DNA from 2 places in the Bacillus sp. FAU20 genome. Region 1 is predicted to be linked to the other one. Evidence: a T-box and tRNA genes for the amino acid it is inferred to sense, from the RefSeq annotation. Region 1 holds a T-box; the other holds one or more tRNA genes.
What was found. A T-box is a leader RNA that pairs with one kind of tRNA and senses whether it is charged. The one in region 1 lies ahead of trpS (tryptophan--tRNA ligase), so its partner is inferred to be a tRNA-Trp.
Positions count from the first base shown of each region.

Region 2: it encodes a tRNA-Trp, which carries the amino acid that the T-box ahead of trpS (tryptophan--tRNA ligase) is inferred to sense. The anticodon was not compared.

Region 1 covers NZ_JBVYHY010000021.1:33,540-44,110, reverse strand. The annotation lists gene AC0OM3_RS14005 (YjbA family protein) at 1-689, shown strand, start outside; gene trpS (tryptophan--tRNA ligase) at 970-1,959, opposite strand; T-box leader at 2,036-2,252, opposite strand; gene AC0OM3_RS13995 (DUF3899 domain-containing protein) at 2,358-2,738, opposite strand; gene AC0OM3_RS13990 (peptide ABC transporter substrate-binding protein) at 3,058-4,713, shown strand; gene opp3b (oligopeptide ABC transporter permease) at 4,843-5,772, shown strand; gene opp3C (oligopeptide ABC transporter permease) at 5,769-6,785, shown strand; gene AC0OM3_RS13975 (ABC transporter ATP-binding protein) at 6,804-7,847, shown strand; gene AC0OM3_RS13970 (ABC transporter ATP-binding protein) at 7,840-8,775, shown strand; gene AC0OM3_RS13965 (MATE family efflux transporter) at 8,919-10,364, opposite strand.
Region 2 covers NZ_JBVYHY010000027.1:402,608-410,315, forward strand. The annotation lists rRNA gene AC0OM3_RS27640 (23S ribosomal RNA) at 1-2,289, shown strand, start outside; rRNA gene rrf (5S ribosomal RNA) at 2,391-2,506, shown strand; tRNA gene AC0OM3_RS27650 (tRNA-Val) at 2,512-2,587, shown strand; tRNA gene AC0OM3_RS27655 (tRNA-Tyr) at 2,596-2,679, shown strand; tRNA gene AC0OM3_RS27660 (tRNA-Gln) at 2,691-2,765, shown strand; tRNA gene AC0OM3_RS27665 (tRNA-Lys) at 2,770-2,845, shown strand; tRNA gene AC0OM3_RS27670 (tRNA-Leu) at 2,860-2,940, shown strand; tRNA gene AC0OM3_RS27675 (tRNA-Gly) at 2,970-3,044, shown strand; tRNA gene AC0OM3_RS27680 (tRNA-Leu) at 3,061-3,149, shown strand; tRNA gene AC0OM3_RS27685 (tRNA-Arg) at 3,153-3,226, shown strand; tRNA gene AC0OM3_RS27690 (tRNA-Pro) at 3,237-3,310, shown strand; tRNA gene AC0OM3_RS27695 (tRNA-Ala) at 3,327-3,399, shown strand; tRNA gene AC0OM3_RS27700 (tRNA-Ser) at 3,420-3,512, shown strand; tRNA gene AC0OM3_RS27705 (tRNA-Ser) at 3,564-3,656, shown strand; tRNA gene AC0OM3_RS27710 (tRNA-Met) at 3,678-3,754, shown strand; tRNA gene AC0OM3_RS27715 (tRNA-Asp) at 3,758-3,833, shown strand; tRNA gene AC0OM3_RS27720 (tRNA-Phe) at 3,842-3,917, shown strand; tRNA gene AC0OM3_RS27725 (tRNA-Thr) at 3,927-3,999, shown strand; tRNA gene AC0OM3_RS27730 (tRNA-Trp) at 4,006-4,076, shown strand; tRNA gene AC0OM3_RS27735 (tRNA-Ile) at 4,087-4,163, shown strand; tRNA gene AC0OM3_RS27740 (tRNA-Asn) at 4,172-4,246, shown strand; tRNA gene AC0OM3_RS27745 (tRNA-Glu) at 4,248-4,319, shown strand; gene AC0OM3_RS27750 (CBS domain-containing protein) at 4,449-4,868, shown strand; gene AC0OM3_RS27755 (DUF3965 domain-containing protein) at 5,190-6,341, shown strand; gene AC0OM3_RS27760 (hypothetical protein) at 6,582-6,914, opposite strand; gene AC0OM3_RS27765 (SH3 domain-containing protein) at 6,920-7,708, opposite strand, start outside.

The sequences.
Region 1 (10,571 bases):
ACGTTTGTCATTTTTACGAATGGCGGAAAGATGATACGATAGAGCTATTAGATCAAGTGCCATTATTAAAAGTAGATGCCACATTATATCATTACATCGAGAACGAATTGTTAGAGCTTCCGCAAAAAATGCTGGAAGACGTACATCATAAGGCTTATATTCGTAAAAATCATGAACGTTTGCAGCAAGAGTATTGCTTTGTTGTTACAGATGGAAAAGGAATTATTGCGATTGACACAATTGGTTACAATGTTCCAATTCGTAAAAGCAGACTTATACCACGCCAAGAGCAGATGGTATATGAGATGGTAGAAAACGTAAAAGCAGAAAAGTATGAGTTCCAAGTAGAAGAAACAGAAAAAGAACATCACATTTTATCACCATCGCCTTTCATTATGAATGGCTTGACTCGTAAAGAAAGACAGCTAAAACAATTATTATTTATGGCGTTAGATCAATTACATACAACGAAAAATACAGCAGAGATTCGCTATTGGTACACAGAGTGGGATCCATCAGCATATGGAACGGTTCAACATATGGAGTTCGAGGATATTTGGGCTAGACTGTATGATGAAGCGAAAGCTGGCTGGTCTGAGAAACATGAACAATTATGTGAGCGTCTTGTAAAAGGACAGCCATTTTTTGAAAAGTTATGGGAAATGGAAAATGAGCAAAAGGTAAATTAAAAAACCGCCGATTGGCGGTTTTTTTAATTTGTTGTAATCCAGCTCCAGCGGCAAGAATGTTCGGTGGCTTCGCGCCTTCCTGCGAGGCAAAAAGCGCCTCTACGTCAGGAGCTCCATCCCCCTCACATTCTAAGCGAGCCGCTTCCGCTTTATATGAAATCCAGCTCTGGCAGCAAGCGCTTCGTGTCTAAGAACCTTCCGCATAAGAAGACAAAAAGCGTCTTCTATGCGAAAGAACCTTAGCCAGTCAGAGCTGAACGAGCTGCCTCCGCTTTATATGTTACCTACGTTTTCTGCTTAGTCCCATTGCGTTTTCTACTTTGCGTAGTTGTTTGAATGCAACGCGGTTTGCTTTTTCTGCACCTTTGTCTAGAATTTCGTCTAGTTCTGGTGAATTGATTAGTTCGTTATATTTGTCTTGGATTGGACGAATTGCTTCTACGACTACTTGCGCTAGGTCGCCTTTGAAGTCGCCGTATCCTTTTCCTTCGTACATTGCTTCAATTTCTTCAACTGTTTTTCCGGAGAATGAAGAGTAGATTGTTAATAAATTAGAGATACCAGGTTTGTTTTCCTTATCAAATTTCACGATACCTTCAGAGTCAGTTACAGCACTCTTAATTTTCTTTTCAATTGTTTTTGGCTCATCAAGCATACTGATCATTGATTTTGGATTTGGATCAGATTTACTCATTTTTTTCGTAGGTTCTGTTAATGACATAACGCGAGCTCCTACTTTTGGAATACGAATTTCAGGCATTGTGAAGATTTCGCGGTAACGTTTGTTGAAACGCTCTGCTAAGTCACGTGTTAATTCGATATGTTGCTTTTGGTCATCACCAACCGGCACGATTTCAGTGTTGTAAAGTAAAATATCAGCAGCCATTAATGGTGGATACGTAAGTAATCCAGCTGGAACTGAATCTCTACCAGAAGCTTTATCTTTATATTGCGTCATACGCTCTAATTCTCCAACGTAAGCAACAGATTGCATAATCCATCCTAGTTGAGCGTGTGCTGGTACTTCTGACTGTACAAATAAAGTAGCTTTTTCAGGATCGATGCCGCATGCCACATAAAGTGCAGCAAGACTGCGGATGTTTTTACGAAGCCCGACGGGATCTTGAGGCACTGTAATCGCATGTTGGTTTACAATACAGAAATAACAGTCGTGTTCATTTTGAAGCTCTGTAAACTGCTTCATTGCTCCTAAATAGTTTCCAAGTGTAATCGTTCCACTTGGCTGAATACCAGAAAAGATAACTGACATAAGTAATTCCTCCTAAAATTGAATGTGTGATGTGGGGAAGAGAAGGCAAACAAAAAAGCCCATTCATCCCAAAAACTATAGGGACGAATGGACCGCGGTACCACCCTAATTATTTCACTACTGTGAAATCTCTCTAATCCATAATAACGTTAGGATATAACGCCAAAGCCTACTACTTTCGGTTCGGTTTGGTGCTCAAAAGCCCATTCCATACTGTACAATTACTTGTTCACACCAACCACAAGCTCTCTGAAATTGCCTCAATATGTACTCTTCTTTATCATCGCATACATATAAATTTATTTATTGTTACTTGAGCTCTTTTAATATGAAAGAACTAAAGTTTTATAACAAAATGTTTTGCTGATTATTATATCATATGGGATAGTGTTTGCAAACTACATCAAAATAGTAAAGCTAATGAGGGTCGAGAACAACCCAAGGAAGATACCTGTAATACAAATTGGATATGTCCATTTGAATGAATATGTTTTATAAATACGTTCTTTCTTATCTGTAGGTTCCTCGACTTCTTCAATTAAAGAGTCAATCTTTTTGTTCGTACCAAATACTCTTTGGAATGCGTAAATGGTTACATTGAAAAAACCATTTTGAAATATGTATAAAAAACCGCCGATAAGAATAAAAAACAGTGCAATATAAAACAAAATGTTGACAAAGTTCAACAAAAATTGAGATGAAATGAGGAATGCACCAATACTAGAAGCAATCATCGCTATAAAAATTAGTATACAAGTATGAAAAAAAACTTTATTCAAAATATTCCCCTCCGTCAAAATATTACTAGAATTATTATACTATAAAAGCTATAATAAGTACTAGGATTAATTTTTTGAAAATTATACGCAATTAAAGGTCTGATTTTAAGATGATGGTAGCAATGTTAATGTATCCCTTTACGGAAAATTAAAAATATAAATATTTTATTAAAAATTTTAACAAAAAAACAAAAAACTATATTCACAATTGTTATATTATATGTATAATGAAAATTGTAGAAACTTGGAGATTATTCTTTCAATTCTACTTTTTAACAAGTGAGGGTACAGGAAGTGCAATTAGGGGAGGCAACACAACATGAAGAAAAAGATACCGTTATTACTTGCATCAACTTTAACTGCAAGTATGTTGCTTAGCGCGTGTAGCTACCAAAAAGATGACGCAAAAGCAAAAGGGAAAGAGAACGCTACGAGTAGTAGTAACGGAAAACAGATTCTTAATTTAACAGAGTTATCTGAAATTCCGTCAATGGATGCATCATTAGCATCTGATTCTTCATCTTCTACAGCATTAAATAATACGATGGAAGGTTTATATCGTATTGGCAAAGATCAAAAGAGAATGCCTGGAGTTGCAGAAGATGTCGAAAAGCTAGATGATGGGAAGAAATACATATTTAAATTAAGAAGAGATGCGAAATGGTCGAATGGGGAACCTGTAACAGCTAAAGACTTTGTGTATTCATGGAAAAGAGCAGTAAATCCAGATACAAAAGCAACGTATTCGTACATTATGTTCGATATTAAAAATGCAGAGAAAATTCATAAAAAAGAATTACCTGCTGACCAATTAGGTGTAAAAGCTATTGATGATTATACATTAGAAGTAGAATTAGACAATCCCGTTCCTTACTTTATCGATTTAACAGTTTATCCAGTATTTTACCCACTAAATGAAAACTTTGTAAAAGTACAAGGTGATAAATTTGGTTTAGAGGCAAATACAACATTATATAACGGTCCATTCGTTATGAGTGATTGGAAACATGAACAAAGTTTCCAATTCAAGAAGAATCCTTCATATTGGGATAATAAAACGGTTAAAATCGAAGAAATCAACTTTAATATTGTAAAAAATACAGCAACTGATGTAAATTTATATGAGACAAACGCGATTGATCGAGCGGCTTTAACGTCTGAATTTGTTGATAAGTTTAGAAAAAGCCCAGAGTTCCAAACAAGAAAAGAAGCAGGGGTTGCTTACTTAAGATTTAATCAAAGTAATCAGTACTTAAGTAATAAAAACTTAAGAAAAGCAATTTCAATGTCCTTTGACCGTGATAACATTGCAAAAGTTATTTTAAATAACGGTGCAATTGGAGCTTACGGCTTTGTTGGAAAAGATTTCGCTGAAGGTCCGAATAAAAAGGATTTCCGAGCTGAAAATGGAAAGCTAGTTGAAACAAATCCAAAAGAAGCGAAAAAGCTTTGGGAAACAGCGAAGAAAGAGCTTGGAACTGATAAAATCGAACTAGAATTCTTAAACTTTGATAATGAAGATGCTAAAAAAGTTGGGGAATTCTTAAAAGGTGAGATGGAAAAGAACTTACCAGGTTTATCAATTAAAATTAAACAGCAACCATTCGCACAAAAAAATAAATTAGAAGATTCTCAGCAATATGATATTGCGTTTGGTATTTGGGGACCAGATTTCCCAGATCCAATCTCATATTTAGATATGTTTGTTACGAATGGTTCTCAAAATAAAACAGGGTATTCTAATCAGAGATATGATGAGTTAATCCTAAAAGCTAAAACAGATACAAAAGATTTACAAGCTCGCTGGGACAACCTTCTAGAAGTAGAGAAGATGTTAATTAAAGAGGATGCAGTTATCACTCCAATCTTCCAAAAAGGTTCAGCGTATGTAGTAAAAGGTGCCGTAAAAGATATTATCCCAATTAACTATGGTGGTAAATTAACTTACAAATGGGCATCTATTGAACAAAAATAATCTTTTTTTTTCCATCGTTTACAAGGGTATATGCTTATGATGGGCATATGCTCTTATTTTAAAAAAATAAAAGTAAGAATATTTTAAACTATCTTATTGCTTTTGAGAAAAACGGGGAGGTGCTTGACTATGGGACGTTATGTATTAAAACGTTTCGTGTACATGGCTTTGACATTATTTTTAATTACTACACTGACTTTCTTTTTGATGAAATTACTTCCGGGTTCTCCGCTTAAAAACCAGGAGAAGCTATCACCGGCACAAAAAGAAATCATTCTTGAAAAATACGGATTGAATGATCCGGTACCAGTTCAATACGCACGTTACTTAGGTAACTTAGCAAAAGGTGATTTAGGGGTATCATTCCAATATGATAACCGCCCAGTAACAGACATGATTGTGGATCGTATTGGACCATCAGCCCAATTAGGTTTACAAGCGATTATATTAGGAACGTTTATCGGTTTAATTTTGGGTATTGTTGCCGCACTTCGTAATAATACGTGGGTAGATTATAGTGCAACAGTTATTTCGGTACTCGGAATGTCGGTACCATCATTCGTATTTGCCGCATTACTGCAATATTTCGTAGGGGTAAAACTTGGCTGGTTCCCAGTAGCATTCTGGAAAGGGCCAGAGTTTACTGTAATGCCTACAATTGCATTATCGATGGGAGTTATCGCAACAATCGCACGTTTCTCTCGTGCAGAGTTAATTGAAGTTATGCAAGCCGATTACATTTTAACAGCGAAAGCGAAAGGAATTAGCCAAGGCGTTATTATTGTTAAACATGCACTTCGTAACGCGTTAATTCCAGTTGTAACAATTTTAGGACCAATGGTTGCGGCATTAATTACAGGAACACTTGTTATCGAGCAAATTTATGCTGTACCAGGACTTGGGGAACAATTCGTTAAATCGATTACTTTAAATGACTATACAGTTATTATGGGAACTACGATTTTCTATAGTGCGATTTTCATTTTAGTTATTTTCATTGTCGATATTTTATACGGAATTATTGATCCTCGTATTCGTTTAGCGGGAGGGAAAAAATGATGAAAGATGTACAAAAATTATCTCCAGATTTATTTCAACAAGCCAATCAAAATAATGTTGATAATGAAGTCATTGCCCGTCCAAGCTTAACGTTTTGGCAAGATGTAAGAAGACGTTTATTCCAACATAAAGGTGCGATGCTTGGACTTGTATTATTAGTTATCATTGCGCTATTAGCGATTTTTGGACCGATGGTAAGTAAACATTCGTATAAAGAGCAAGATTTAGGTCGTGCGAAATTACCACCAAAAATTCCAGTTATTGAAAATGTTCATTGGTTACCATTTGACGGTACAGATCAATATGGTGTTGACCAGTATGAAAAACGTGATATTAAAGAGTACTTCTGGTTTGGTACAGATGATCTTGGCCGTGACTTATGGACAAGAACATGGGAAGGTACACGCGTATCATTATATATCGCTCTTTTAGCGGCAGCAATTGACTTAGTAATTGGGGTTGCATACGGAGGTATTTCAGCATTCTACGGCGGTAGAGTAGATAATATTATGCAACGTATTATGGAGATTATTAACGGTATTCCATACTTAATCATCGTTATTTTAATGGTAATCATTATGGGATCTGGTATTTGGTCAATTACACTCGCGATGGCGATTACAGGTTGGATAGGGATGTCGCGAATTGTTCGTGGACAAATCTTAAAGTTAAAAAACCAAGAATATGTATTAGCATCTCGTACATTAGGTGCAACAAATACACAATTAATTGTGAAACATTTAATTCCAAACGTAATGGGACCTATTATCGTAATGACAATGTTTACAATTCCATCAGCGGTGTTTGGTGAAGCGTTCTTAAGTTTCATCGGTTTAGGGATTCAGCCACCATTTGCGTCACTAGGTTCTCTTGTAAATGATGGTTATAAATCTATTCAAACGTATCCGCATATGATGTTCATCCCTGCGGTTGTCATCAGTATATTAATTTTAGCATTTAACTTAATGGCAGACGGATTACGCGACGCGTTAGATCCAAAAATGCGTAAGTAAAAGAGGGGAGAGGCAAAGATGAAAACATTGTTAGAGGTAAAAGATTTACAAGTCTCCTTTGATACACATGCAGGTGAAGTACAAGCTGTACGCGGCGTTACTTTTGATTTGAAAAAAGGAGAAACATTGGCGATTGTAGGAGAATCTGGTTCAGGGAAATCAGTTACTTCTAAAGCGTTAATGGGATTAATTCCGAATCCTCCTGGACGCATTAAAAATGGTGAAATCGTATTTGAAGGTCGTGACTTAACAAAATTAACAGAAAAAGAAATGCAGCAAGTACGCGGTAAAGATATTGCGATGATTTTCCAAGATCCAATGACATCATTAAATCCAACGATGACAATTGGAAATCAAATTATGGAAGGTCTAATTAAACACCAAGGGATGAGTAAAGCAGATGCACGTAAAGTTGCTTTAGAATTAATTGACCTTGTAGGTATTCCAAATCCAGAAGCTCGTTTAAAACAATATCCTCACCAATTCTCAGGTGGTATGAGACAGCGTGTAGTTATTGCGATGGCGTTAGCTTGTAACCCGAAATTATTAATTGCCGATGAGCCGACAACAGCGCTAGACGTTACGATTCAGGCGCAAATTTTAGAACTTATGAAAGACATTCAGCAAAAAACAGAAGCAGCAATCATTTTTATTACGCATGACTTAGGTGTAGTAGCAAACGTTGCGGACCGAGTGGCAGTTATGTACGCTGGTAAAGTTGTTGAAATTGGAACTGTAGATGAAATTTTCTACAATCCGAAACATCCATATACTTGGGGTTTAATCGCATCTATGCCAAGTTTAGATGGTTCAGAAGAAGAGTTATATGCAATCCCTGGAACGCCTCCAGATTTATTGAAGCCGCCGAAGGGAGATGCTTTTGCACCACGTAACCCACAGGCACTGAAAATTGACTTTGAAATGGACCCACCTTTATTTAAAGTAAGTGATACACACTATGCGGCAACTTGGTTACTTCACGAGCAAGCTCCAGAAGTAAAACCGCCGGCAGTCGTTGAAAGACGCATTCTTCAAATGAAAGCAGGTGAACAACATGACTAAACAACGTGAGAAATTAATTGAAGTAAAAAATGTAAAGCAGCACTTCGACGTGAGTGGTGGTGTTGTCAAAGCGGTTAATGATATTTCATTTGATATTTACCGCGGAGAAACATTTGGTCTTGTAGGAGAATCGGGTTGTGGTAAATCGACAACTGGAAGAACAATTATTCGTTTATATGATGCAACTGCTGGTGAAGTATTGTTCGATGGTGAAAATGTACATGGTAAGAAATCACGCGCAGAACTGAAGAAATTCAACCGTAAAATGCAAATGATTTTCCAAGATCCATACGCATCATTAAATCCTCGTATGACAGTAGGGGATATTATCGCAGAAGGTATTGATATTCACGGATTAGCGAAAAGTAAAAAAGAGCGCATGGACCGTGTTCATGAACTATTAAACACAGTTGGTTTAAATAAAGAGCACGCAAACCGTTTCCCACACGAATTCTCAGGTGGACAACGTCAGCGTATCGGTATTGCTCGAGCGCTTGCTGTAGACCCAGAATTTATCATTGCCGATGAGCCGATCTCAGCACTGGACGTATCGATTCAGGCGCAAGTTGTAAACTTACTGAAAAAGCTACAAAAAGAAAAAGGTTTAACATACTTATTCATCGCCCATGATTTATCAATGGTAAAATACATTAGTGACCGTATTGGTGTAATGTATCGTGGCCAAATCGTTGAGTTAACAACAAGTGATGAATTATATGCGAATCCAATTCATCCATATACGAAATCACTATTATCAGCGATTCCACTTCCAGATCCAGATTATGAGCGCAATCGTAAACGTATCGTATATGATCCATCGCAGCATGATTACGGTAGCGAAGTGCCAACAATGCGTGAAATTCGCCCAGGACATTTCGTACTATGTTCTGAAGCGGAGTATAAGAAATATAAAGAGATTTATCAATAAGAAAAAGAGCCATTCTTCTGTTATGGAAGGATGGCTCTTTTTCTACTATATAAAAGAATTTTATACATTTGTCGATCAGTTGATATATTTAAAGAATCGCTAGGATAAATCTCATGTACCATTAGTGATATCCATATGCAAAATTACTGAACTTGAACAGAAATATTCTCTTCTTGCTCCTCGGGTTTAACAAGTGCATAACGTTCCCACGCTCTACTTTTCCAGCGGAAGAACATAATTATGGCACGTGTCCATTCGTCGATGGCGATCGCTAGCCAAATACCAACGAGCCCCATATCTAAATGAAAGGCGAAAAAGTAACCTAGTGGTAAACTCATTAACACCATAGAAAATGCACCGATTAAAACAGGATATTTTGCATCACCAGCTGCACGAAGCGAATTAATGATGACGATGTTCATCGTGCGTCCCGTTTCAAGTAGTACACTTAGTAAAAGAACACTTGCGCCTAACCCGATAATGTGCGGATTATCTGTAAACAGTCCCATTAATTGTGTACGGAATGTAATAACGAGAGCGACCATACATAAAGTTACACCAATTGCCCATTTTACACTTTTCCACAAGCGTTCGTATGCTTCATCCTTTTCGCCACCACCAACGAGGCGGCCGATAATAATGGCTGTTCCCATACCAATTGCAATTGCAAATAAATAAGTGAACATGGAAATGTTAGTAGCGTATTGTCTAGCAGCTAATGATTCCGTTCCTAAGTACGTTGCGTAATAAAGGAAGACGATTTGACAAGCTTGATACATCACTTGTTCAAATGCAGATGGAATGCCAATTTTTAAAATTTTCCCAATGTATTCTTTGGATAAAGTGAAGTAATATTGTAATTTTACACGATATTCCATAACGCGGTATAGTAACCAGAAGAAAACAATAAGTGCGATCGATCGACTGATAGCAGAAGAAATTGCAGCCCCTTGTACACCGAGCTCAGGGAAACCAAATTTCCCGAAAATGAGTACGTAGTTTCCAGCGATATGAATCATATTCATTCCGAGTGAAATAAACATCGCTTGCTTTGTAAAACCGTGTACACGGATAATTGCGGCTAATGAGTTAATAATAGCTTGTAGGAAGATGGCTCCTCCGACGATAGATAAGTAGTTTTGCGCATACGTTAGTACATCGCCTTGTAAGTTCATTGCGAGCATCATATGTTTCGAAAATAAAAGAAAACCAGCACTTATAACGAGCCCAACTATTAAATTTAATGTGACGGCTAATGCTGATATTTTAGATGCTTCCATAAAGCGTTTGGAACCGAGGTATTGAGATACAACGATAGCAGCGCCGTTCCCGATGACTTCTAATACCAAAATCGCAATATGAAGATATTGATTCGCTGCACCAACCCCAGATACAGCATCGTCTGATAATGCACTTAACATGAAAGTATCAGCGATCCCCATTAACATAAAAAGAAAAACTTCTAGAAAAATAGGCCATGTTAATAAGAATAAACTTAATTTCTCTGTCGGTCCATTTTTTGCCTGAATTGCTGTCATGTCCGTCCCCTCTTTACCGATATCTATTTTTAGCAAAATGTATCGTAACATACTTTCTTAACCTTTGCACTCATTTTAGCCTACATATTTTTAATATGAAGGGTCTGCTATTTTATGTTAAAAAGGGTGGGATAATTATGCATAAAGTATTATAAAATATAAAATTTATTTTTCTCTGATAATTTAGAAAAATATAAAAATAATTATTTTCAGTACTTTAGTAAGGATTATCGGTAATATAAAACGTTTACAAAGATA
Region 2 (7,708 bases), on a different contig from region 1:
CGATCCCGTGCGAGGTTAAGCTGAAGAGGCGGAGCCGCAGCGAAAGCGAGTCTGAATAGGGCGTTTAGTACGTGGTCGTAGACCCGAAACCAGGTGATCTACCCATGTCCAGGGTGAAGTTCAGGTAACACTGAATGGAGGCCCGAACCCACGCACGTTGAAAAGTGCGGGGATGAGGTGTGGGTAGCGGAGAAATTCCAATCGAACCTGGAGATAGCTGGTTCTCCCCGAAATAGCTTTAGGGCTAGCCTTAAGTGTAAGAGTCTTGGAGGTAGAGCACTGATTGGACTAGGGGTCCTCATCGGATTACCGAATTCAGTCAAACTCCGAATGCCAATGACTTATCCTTAGGAGTCAGACTGCGAGTGATAAGATCCGTAGTCAAAAGGGAAACAGCCCAGACCGCCAGCTAAGGTCCCAAAGTGTGTATTAAGTGGAAAAGGATGTGGAGTTGCTTAGACAACTAGGATGTTGGCTTAGAAGCAGCCACCATTTAAAGAGTGCGTAATAGCTCACTAGTCGAGTGACTCTGCGCCGAAAATGTACCGGGGCTAAATACACCACCGAAGCTGCGGATTGATACCGAATGGTATCAGTGGTAGGGGAGCGTTCTAAGGACAGTGAAGTCAGACCGTAAGGACTGGTGGAGTGCTTAGAAGTGAGAATGCCGGTATGAGTAGCGAAAGACGGGTGAGAATCCCGTCCACCGAATGCCTAAGGTTTCCTGAGGAAGGCTCGTCCGCTCAGGGTTAGTCAGGACCTAAGCCGAGGCCGACAGGCGTAGGCGATGGACAACAGGTTGATATTCCTGTACCACCTCTTTATCGTTTGAGCAATGGAGGGACGCAGAAGGATAGAAGAAGCGTGCGATTGGTTGTGCACGTCCAAGCAGTTAGGCTGATAAGTAGGCAAATCCGCTTATCGTGAAGGCTGAGCTGTGATGGGGAAGCTCCTTATGGAGCGAAGTCTTTGATTCCCCGCTGCCAAGAAAAGCTTCTAGCGAGATAAAAGGTGCCTGTACCGCAAACCGACACAGGTAGGCGAGGAGAGAATCCTAAGGTGTGCGAGAGAACTCTGGTTAAGGAACTCGGCAAAATGACCCCGTAACTTCGGGAGAAGGGGTGCTTTCTTAACGGAAAGCCGCAGTGAATAGGCCCAAGCGACTGTTTAGCAAAAACACAGCTCTCTGCGAAGCCGTAAGGCGAAGTATAGGGGGTGACACCTGCCCGGTGCTGGAAGGTTAAGGAGAGGGGTTAGCGTAAGCGAAGCTCTGAACTGAAGCCCCAGTAAACGGCGGCCGTAACTATAACGGTCCTAAGGTAGCGAAATTCCTTGTCGGGTAAGTTCCGACCCGCACGAAAGGTGTAACGATTTGGGCACTGTCTCAACCAGAGACTCGGTGAAATTATAGTACCTGTGAAGATGCAGGTTACCCGCGACAGGACGGAAAGACCCCGTGGAGCTTTACTGTAGCCTGATATTGAATTTTGGTACAGTTTGTACAGGATAGGCGGGAGCCATTGAAACCGGAGCGCTAGCTTCGGTGGAGGCGCTGGTGGGATACCGCCCTGACTGTATTGAAATTCTAACCTACGGGTCTTATCGACCCGGGAGACAGTGTCAGGTGGGCAGTTTGACTGGGGCGGTCGCCTCCTAAAGTGTAACGGAGGCGCCCAAAGGTTCCCTCAGAATGGTTGGAAATCATTCGTAGAGTGCAAAGGCATAAGGGAGCTTGACTGCGAGACCTACAAGTCGAGCAGGGACGAAAGTCGGGCTTAGTGATCCGGTGGTTCCGCATGGAAGGGCCATCGCTCAACGGATAAAAGCTACCCCGGGGATAACAGGCTTATCTCCCCCAAGAGTCCACATCGACGGGGAGGTTTGGCACCTCGATGTCGGCTCATCGCATCCTGGGGCTGTAGTCGGTCCCAAGGGTTGGGCTGTTCGCCCATTAAAGCGGTACGCGAGCTGGGTTCAGAACGTCGTGAGACAGTTCGGTCCCTATCCGTCGTGGGCGTAGGAAATTTGAGAGGAGCTGTCCTTAGTACGAGAGGACCGGGATGGACGCACCGCTGGTGTACCAGTTGTTCTGCCAAGGGCATAGCTGGGTAGCTATGTGCGGAAGGGATAAGTGCTGAAAGCATCTAAGCATGAAGCCCCCCTCAAGATGAGATTTCCCATAGCGTAAGCTAGTAAGATCCCTGAAAGATGATCAGGTTGATAGGTTCGAGGTGGAAGCATGGTGACATGTGGAGCTGACGAATACTAATAGATCGAGGACTTAACCATATAATATGTAGCAATGTTATCTAGTTTTGAAAGAATATAAAAAACTTGTTGACTTTCAGAAGTGAATAAGTTACAATGATTCTTGTCTTAAATGAATACAGTCTGGTAATGATGGCAGAGAGGTCACACCCGTTCCCATACCGAACACGGAAGTTAAGCTCTCTAGCGCCGATGGTAGTTGGGACCTTGTCCCTGTGAGAGTAGGACGTTGCCAGGCAAAATGGAGGATTAGCTCAGCTGGGAGAGCACCTGCCTTACAAGCAGGGGGTCGGCGGTTCGATCCCGTCATCCTCCACCATATATGTCGGAGGGGTAGCGAAGTGGCTAAACGCGGCGGACTGTAAATCCGCTCCTTCGGGTTCGGCAGTTCGAATCTGCCCCCCTCCACCATTCTTAATTAATGGGCTATAGCCAAGCGGTAAGGCAACGGACTTTGACTCCGTCATGCGCTGGTTCGAATCCAGCTAGCCCAGCCATTAAGAGCCATTAGCTCAGTTGGTAGAGCATCTGACTTTTAATCAGAGGGTCGAAGGTTCGAGTCCTTCATGGCTCACCATTTTAATGAAATATGCGGGTGTGGCGGAATTGGCAGACGCACTAGACTTAGGATCTAGCGCCTTTGGCGTGGGGGTTCGACTCCCTTCACCCGCACTTTTAATAAAATAACTCATACATGTCTTGCGGAAGTAGTTCAGTGGTAGAATACAACCTTGCCAAGGTTGGGGTCGCGGGTTCGAATCCCGTCTTCCGCTCCAATTTTCAATATGACATGCCGGGGTGGCGGAACAGGCAGACGCACAGGACTTAAAATCCTGCGGTGGGTGACCACCGTGCGGGTTCGACCCCCGCCCTCGGCACCATATGCGCCCGTAGCTCAATTGGATAGAGCGTTTGACTACGGATCAAGAGGTTAGGGGTTCGACTCCTCTCGGGCGCGCTTTTATTAACGGGAAGTGGCTCAGCTTGGTAGAGCACCTGGTTTGGGACCAGGGGGTCGCAGGTTCAAATCCTGTCTTCCCGATATTCCCAAAAAACATGGGGCCTTAGCTCAGCTGGGAGAGCGCCTGCCTTGCACGCAGGAGGTCAGCGGTTCGATCCCGCTAGGCTCCACTTTATTTAATATATGTCTCGGAGGTATACCCAAGTTCGGCTGAAGGGATCGGTCTTGAAAACCGACAGGCGGTGAGAATCGCGCGGGGGTTCGAATCCCTCTACCTCCTCCATTTTTTCTTTAATGGTTTAGACATATAATAATAAAATATTTTTTCCTTCATGGAGGTATACCCAAGTTCGGCTGAAGGGATCGGTCTTGAAAACCGACAGGCGGCGAGAGTCGCGCGGGGGTTCGAATCCCTCTACCTCCTCCATTTTTTAAAACTTTATATTGTCGCGGGGTGGAGCAGCACGGTAGCTCGTCGGGCTCATAACCCGAAGGTCGCAGGTTCAAATCCTGTCCCCGCAACCAAATGGTCCCGTGGTGTAGTGGTTAACATGCCTGCCTGTCACGCAGGAGATCGCCGGTTCGACCCCGGTCGGGACCGCCATTTATGTTGGCTCGGTAGCTCAGTCGGTAGAGCAGAGGACTGAAAATCCTCGTGTCGGCGGTTCGATTCCGTCCCGAGCCACCATTTTTTTATGCCGGCTTAGCTCAATTGGTAGAGCAACTGACTTGTAATCAGTAGGTTGGGGGTTCAAGTCCTCTAGCCGGCATCATTTAGGGGCATAGTTTAAAGGTAGAACTGAGGTCTCCAAAACCTCCAGTGTGGGTTCGATTCCTACTGCCCCTGTAAAGTATATGGGCCTATAGCTCAGCTGGTTAGAGCGCACGCCTGATAAGCGTGAGGTCGATGGTTCGAGTCCATTTAGGCCCACCATATATTATTCCGCAGTAGCTCAGTGGTAGAGCTATCGGCTGTTAACCGATCGGTCGTAGGTTCGAGTCCTACCTGCGGAGCCATGGCCCGTTGGTCAAGTGGTTAAGACACCGCCCTTTCACGGCGGTAACACGGGTTCGAATCCCGTACGGGTCATACAAAAAAGAGTCAGCATTATGCTGGCTCTTTTTTATTTTGTTAATCCTTTTTATTACGTTACTTTCCAGAAATAAATAAAGGGATTTTGGAAAAGCTATGGTATGTATAAAAAGGAGGAAATAAATAATGACACGAGTTAGAGACTTAATGAGTACCCATATTGTACATTGTACACCGCTAGACAATGTATATGAGGCAGCTGTTAAAATGAAGGAAGAATCAGTTGGATTAATCCCAGTTGTTGAAAATGAGCAAGTTGTTGGGCTTGTTACTGATCGAGATTTAGTCGTTCGAGGGATTGCTGAAAAACATCCTGGATCTAATAAAATTACAAATGTGATGACAACAAATATTATCTCAGTTTCTCCAAATGATTCTATTGAAAAAGCTACAGAGCTAATGGCACAGCATCAAATTAGACGATTACCAGTAGTTGATAGTGGTCAACTTATTGGCATGTTAGCACTAGGAGATTTAGCTATAAGGGAATCAGCAGATGATCAAGCTGGATTTGCCTTGAGCGAAATCTCAGAGCATACAGAGTAAATTGAAACTTTCATTAACCGAGAGTCTGATGGTCACTCATAAAGAGCTAAATTATATATAAAGTTCAGATACATTATTCTAGCATATATGGATTAAACTAATATGTTAGCGTGATGTATCTGAGACATTATATAATAAGTATGTGGTTAATAATTTCGACAGTTTTTTAAAATTTGTTATTCTTCATTTTTAATAAGAGAAAAGATGATATACTGATAGATATAAGTATTATGAGAGATTTTGAATATAACAATATTAATTTTTAGTGGCGCGATAATAAATTAATATTTCCTACATAGATGAAAAGGGAAGGGGAATTATATGAAGGCTGTACAGGGCGATCCAAATTGGAATTTGGTTACAGATACATATATAGAACCAAATAATTTCGCTGAATTATTTTCTTTGCTTGTACCTTGTCACCCAAAAGGTGAGGGGAAAGAACGAACTATATTAGTATGGAAAGAGAAAGAATTTTATAAAGAAGAAAATTTAGCGTCATTTATCGTATATGGCATGAATAAAGCAAAGAAATTACCGCAGTTTCATAAAGATGAAATTCCAACTTTAGTGCGTATTCTTCGCTTATGCCAAGAGATTGGTTGGTATGAAGAGGCAAATGATTTTATGATAGCGCAAGGATTAGCTGAGTTTGTTCATACTTCATTGGAATATGAAACATGGGATCTTTTGACGCAATCAGTTGCTTTAAATTATTTAATTATTAAATATCGTATAGGTGAATTGACAGATAGGGATATTGAAATTTGGGATAGAGTTAAATTTAATGAGAAGTGTATAACCGATTGTAAACATTTATTATCTCATAAAGAAGTATTGGAATTTACATTCTTTTATATGTGCAAGAGAGCGAAATCATTATCAAAAGAGCAATTAAATAGTGATATGATGAGTTTAGCGATGTATTGTAATACTTTTGTATATGATTTGTATACACATGATTTATTACGGAAATATCGTAAGTGTACAGATTTCCTATCATATTATGGACCTAGTCAGGCAGTTTTAGCATGTCAAAGAGCTGTATTATCTCAAATTTCCGATCGCTTAGACCCATTAAAGACAACGCATGTAGATGATTATTTATATGTGATGAAAGAAATGATGGAGCATATGACGATAGGAGTAATGGATCGATACGGTCATTTTATTGGAAAGCTACTATCTTATGTGCCATTTTTCGAAATGATACAAGTTCCACAGCATGCATATTATTGTGAAGAATTACTGTATATTTGTAAGGGCATTGAATATAAAGAAGAAATACTACGCAATTATATATTTATACAATTACATGATTGTTTACCATCATTCTTTAGGCTATTTCTTAAAAATAAGCGTTACGCAACGATTCATGATATTCTTTTCTATTGGTGCGATGACGAACAACGAATGAGTTTAGAGAAAAAATATAATCTGAGCTTTATTTATGAAAAATATGCTTGTGGATAAACAATATTTTCGATATGAAAAATTCATATAAATTAAAAAGGATCTCCAGTTTATGTGAGATCCTTTTTTGTTAGTAAAACAAGGAGAAAGTGATTAAGACAAGAAAAAGCATTCCATATAGGAGGAGTTGTGCAGTATAACTTCCTTGTATACCAAAAAAAGTATTGGTTTTCTTATACAAATTCAATATGTATTTTATTGGAGTATCTTTGAAAGATTGGTACACAGTGTCTCCTCTTTCTAAGCTTCTTGTTTTTGTTTTTGGTTATAAGGGACATTAATATATCTAGCTACAAATAATAAAACAGCCATAAAGAATACTGGAAATACAGTAGATAAATAAAAGCCATTACTAATTATATTTGTTATGAGAGCACTTAAAAGAAAAATAGCATTATAAATATGGGCAATTTTTTGTTTTAGTTGCACTTGAAATGATTCCATCATAATTTCTAATGCAACAAAAGCAATAATAATAGATAAAAATACAATGTTTGTATTGTAAATGATTAAACAACAGATTAAACCTAAAAAGGCTACGTATTCAATTATAAGAGGTATATTGCGTGGCATACAATTTACCTAACTAAATATGGCAGTGGATTTACTGCATTTGTTTTTTCAAAATTCCATTCTCCATTATGTAATTCAAAATGAAGATGTTGCCCGTATGAATGACCTGTGTTTCCCATATGACCTATTAATTGTCCAGTTTGTACTTGATCACCAGCTTGTACAGTGCGATCCTTCATATGAGCATAAACAGTTGTATATAATTTCCCATTGATTTGATGCGCAATGAAAACAACATTGCCATAGCTAGCTGAATAATAAGATTTCACAACTTTACCTGCAGCAGCAGCTTGGATAGAGACGTTTCCTGGAGCGGCAATATCTATACCATAATGCATTTGTTCCCAGCGTATATCAAAGGTTGAGCTAATTCTTCCTTGAGCGGGGAATTTGAAAGCAGCTGGAATTGATGAAGGCTGATCTGTTTTAGCTTGTGGTTGATTTTGTACTACATAGTGTTTTGCTACATATCCGTATCCTGTGCCAAAACGAATTTTATACCAAGTTCCTACAGTTTCTACTACTTGTACTTGTGTACCGTTTTGTAATGAACCGAGTAGAGCGCTACTTGTACTAGCGTTGCTACGTACATTTAGATTAGGTGTTGCAACGGTATATTTTGTATTATTTTGAACGGTGATTCCTTTTACTAAGGGTTGTGAACCATTAGAGATGAATGCTTTTTGTACGTAACCTGTTTGGCCATTATGTGAGATTTTATACCATTCGCCTTGATCTTCTTGAACGGTAATAAACTTGCCATTTGGTAATACATCTAAAATGGAAGATTCTAA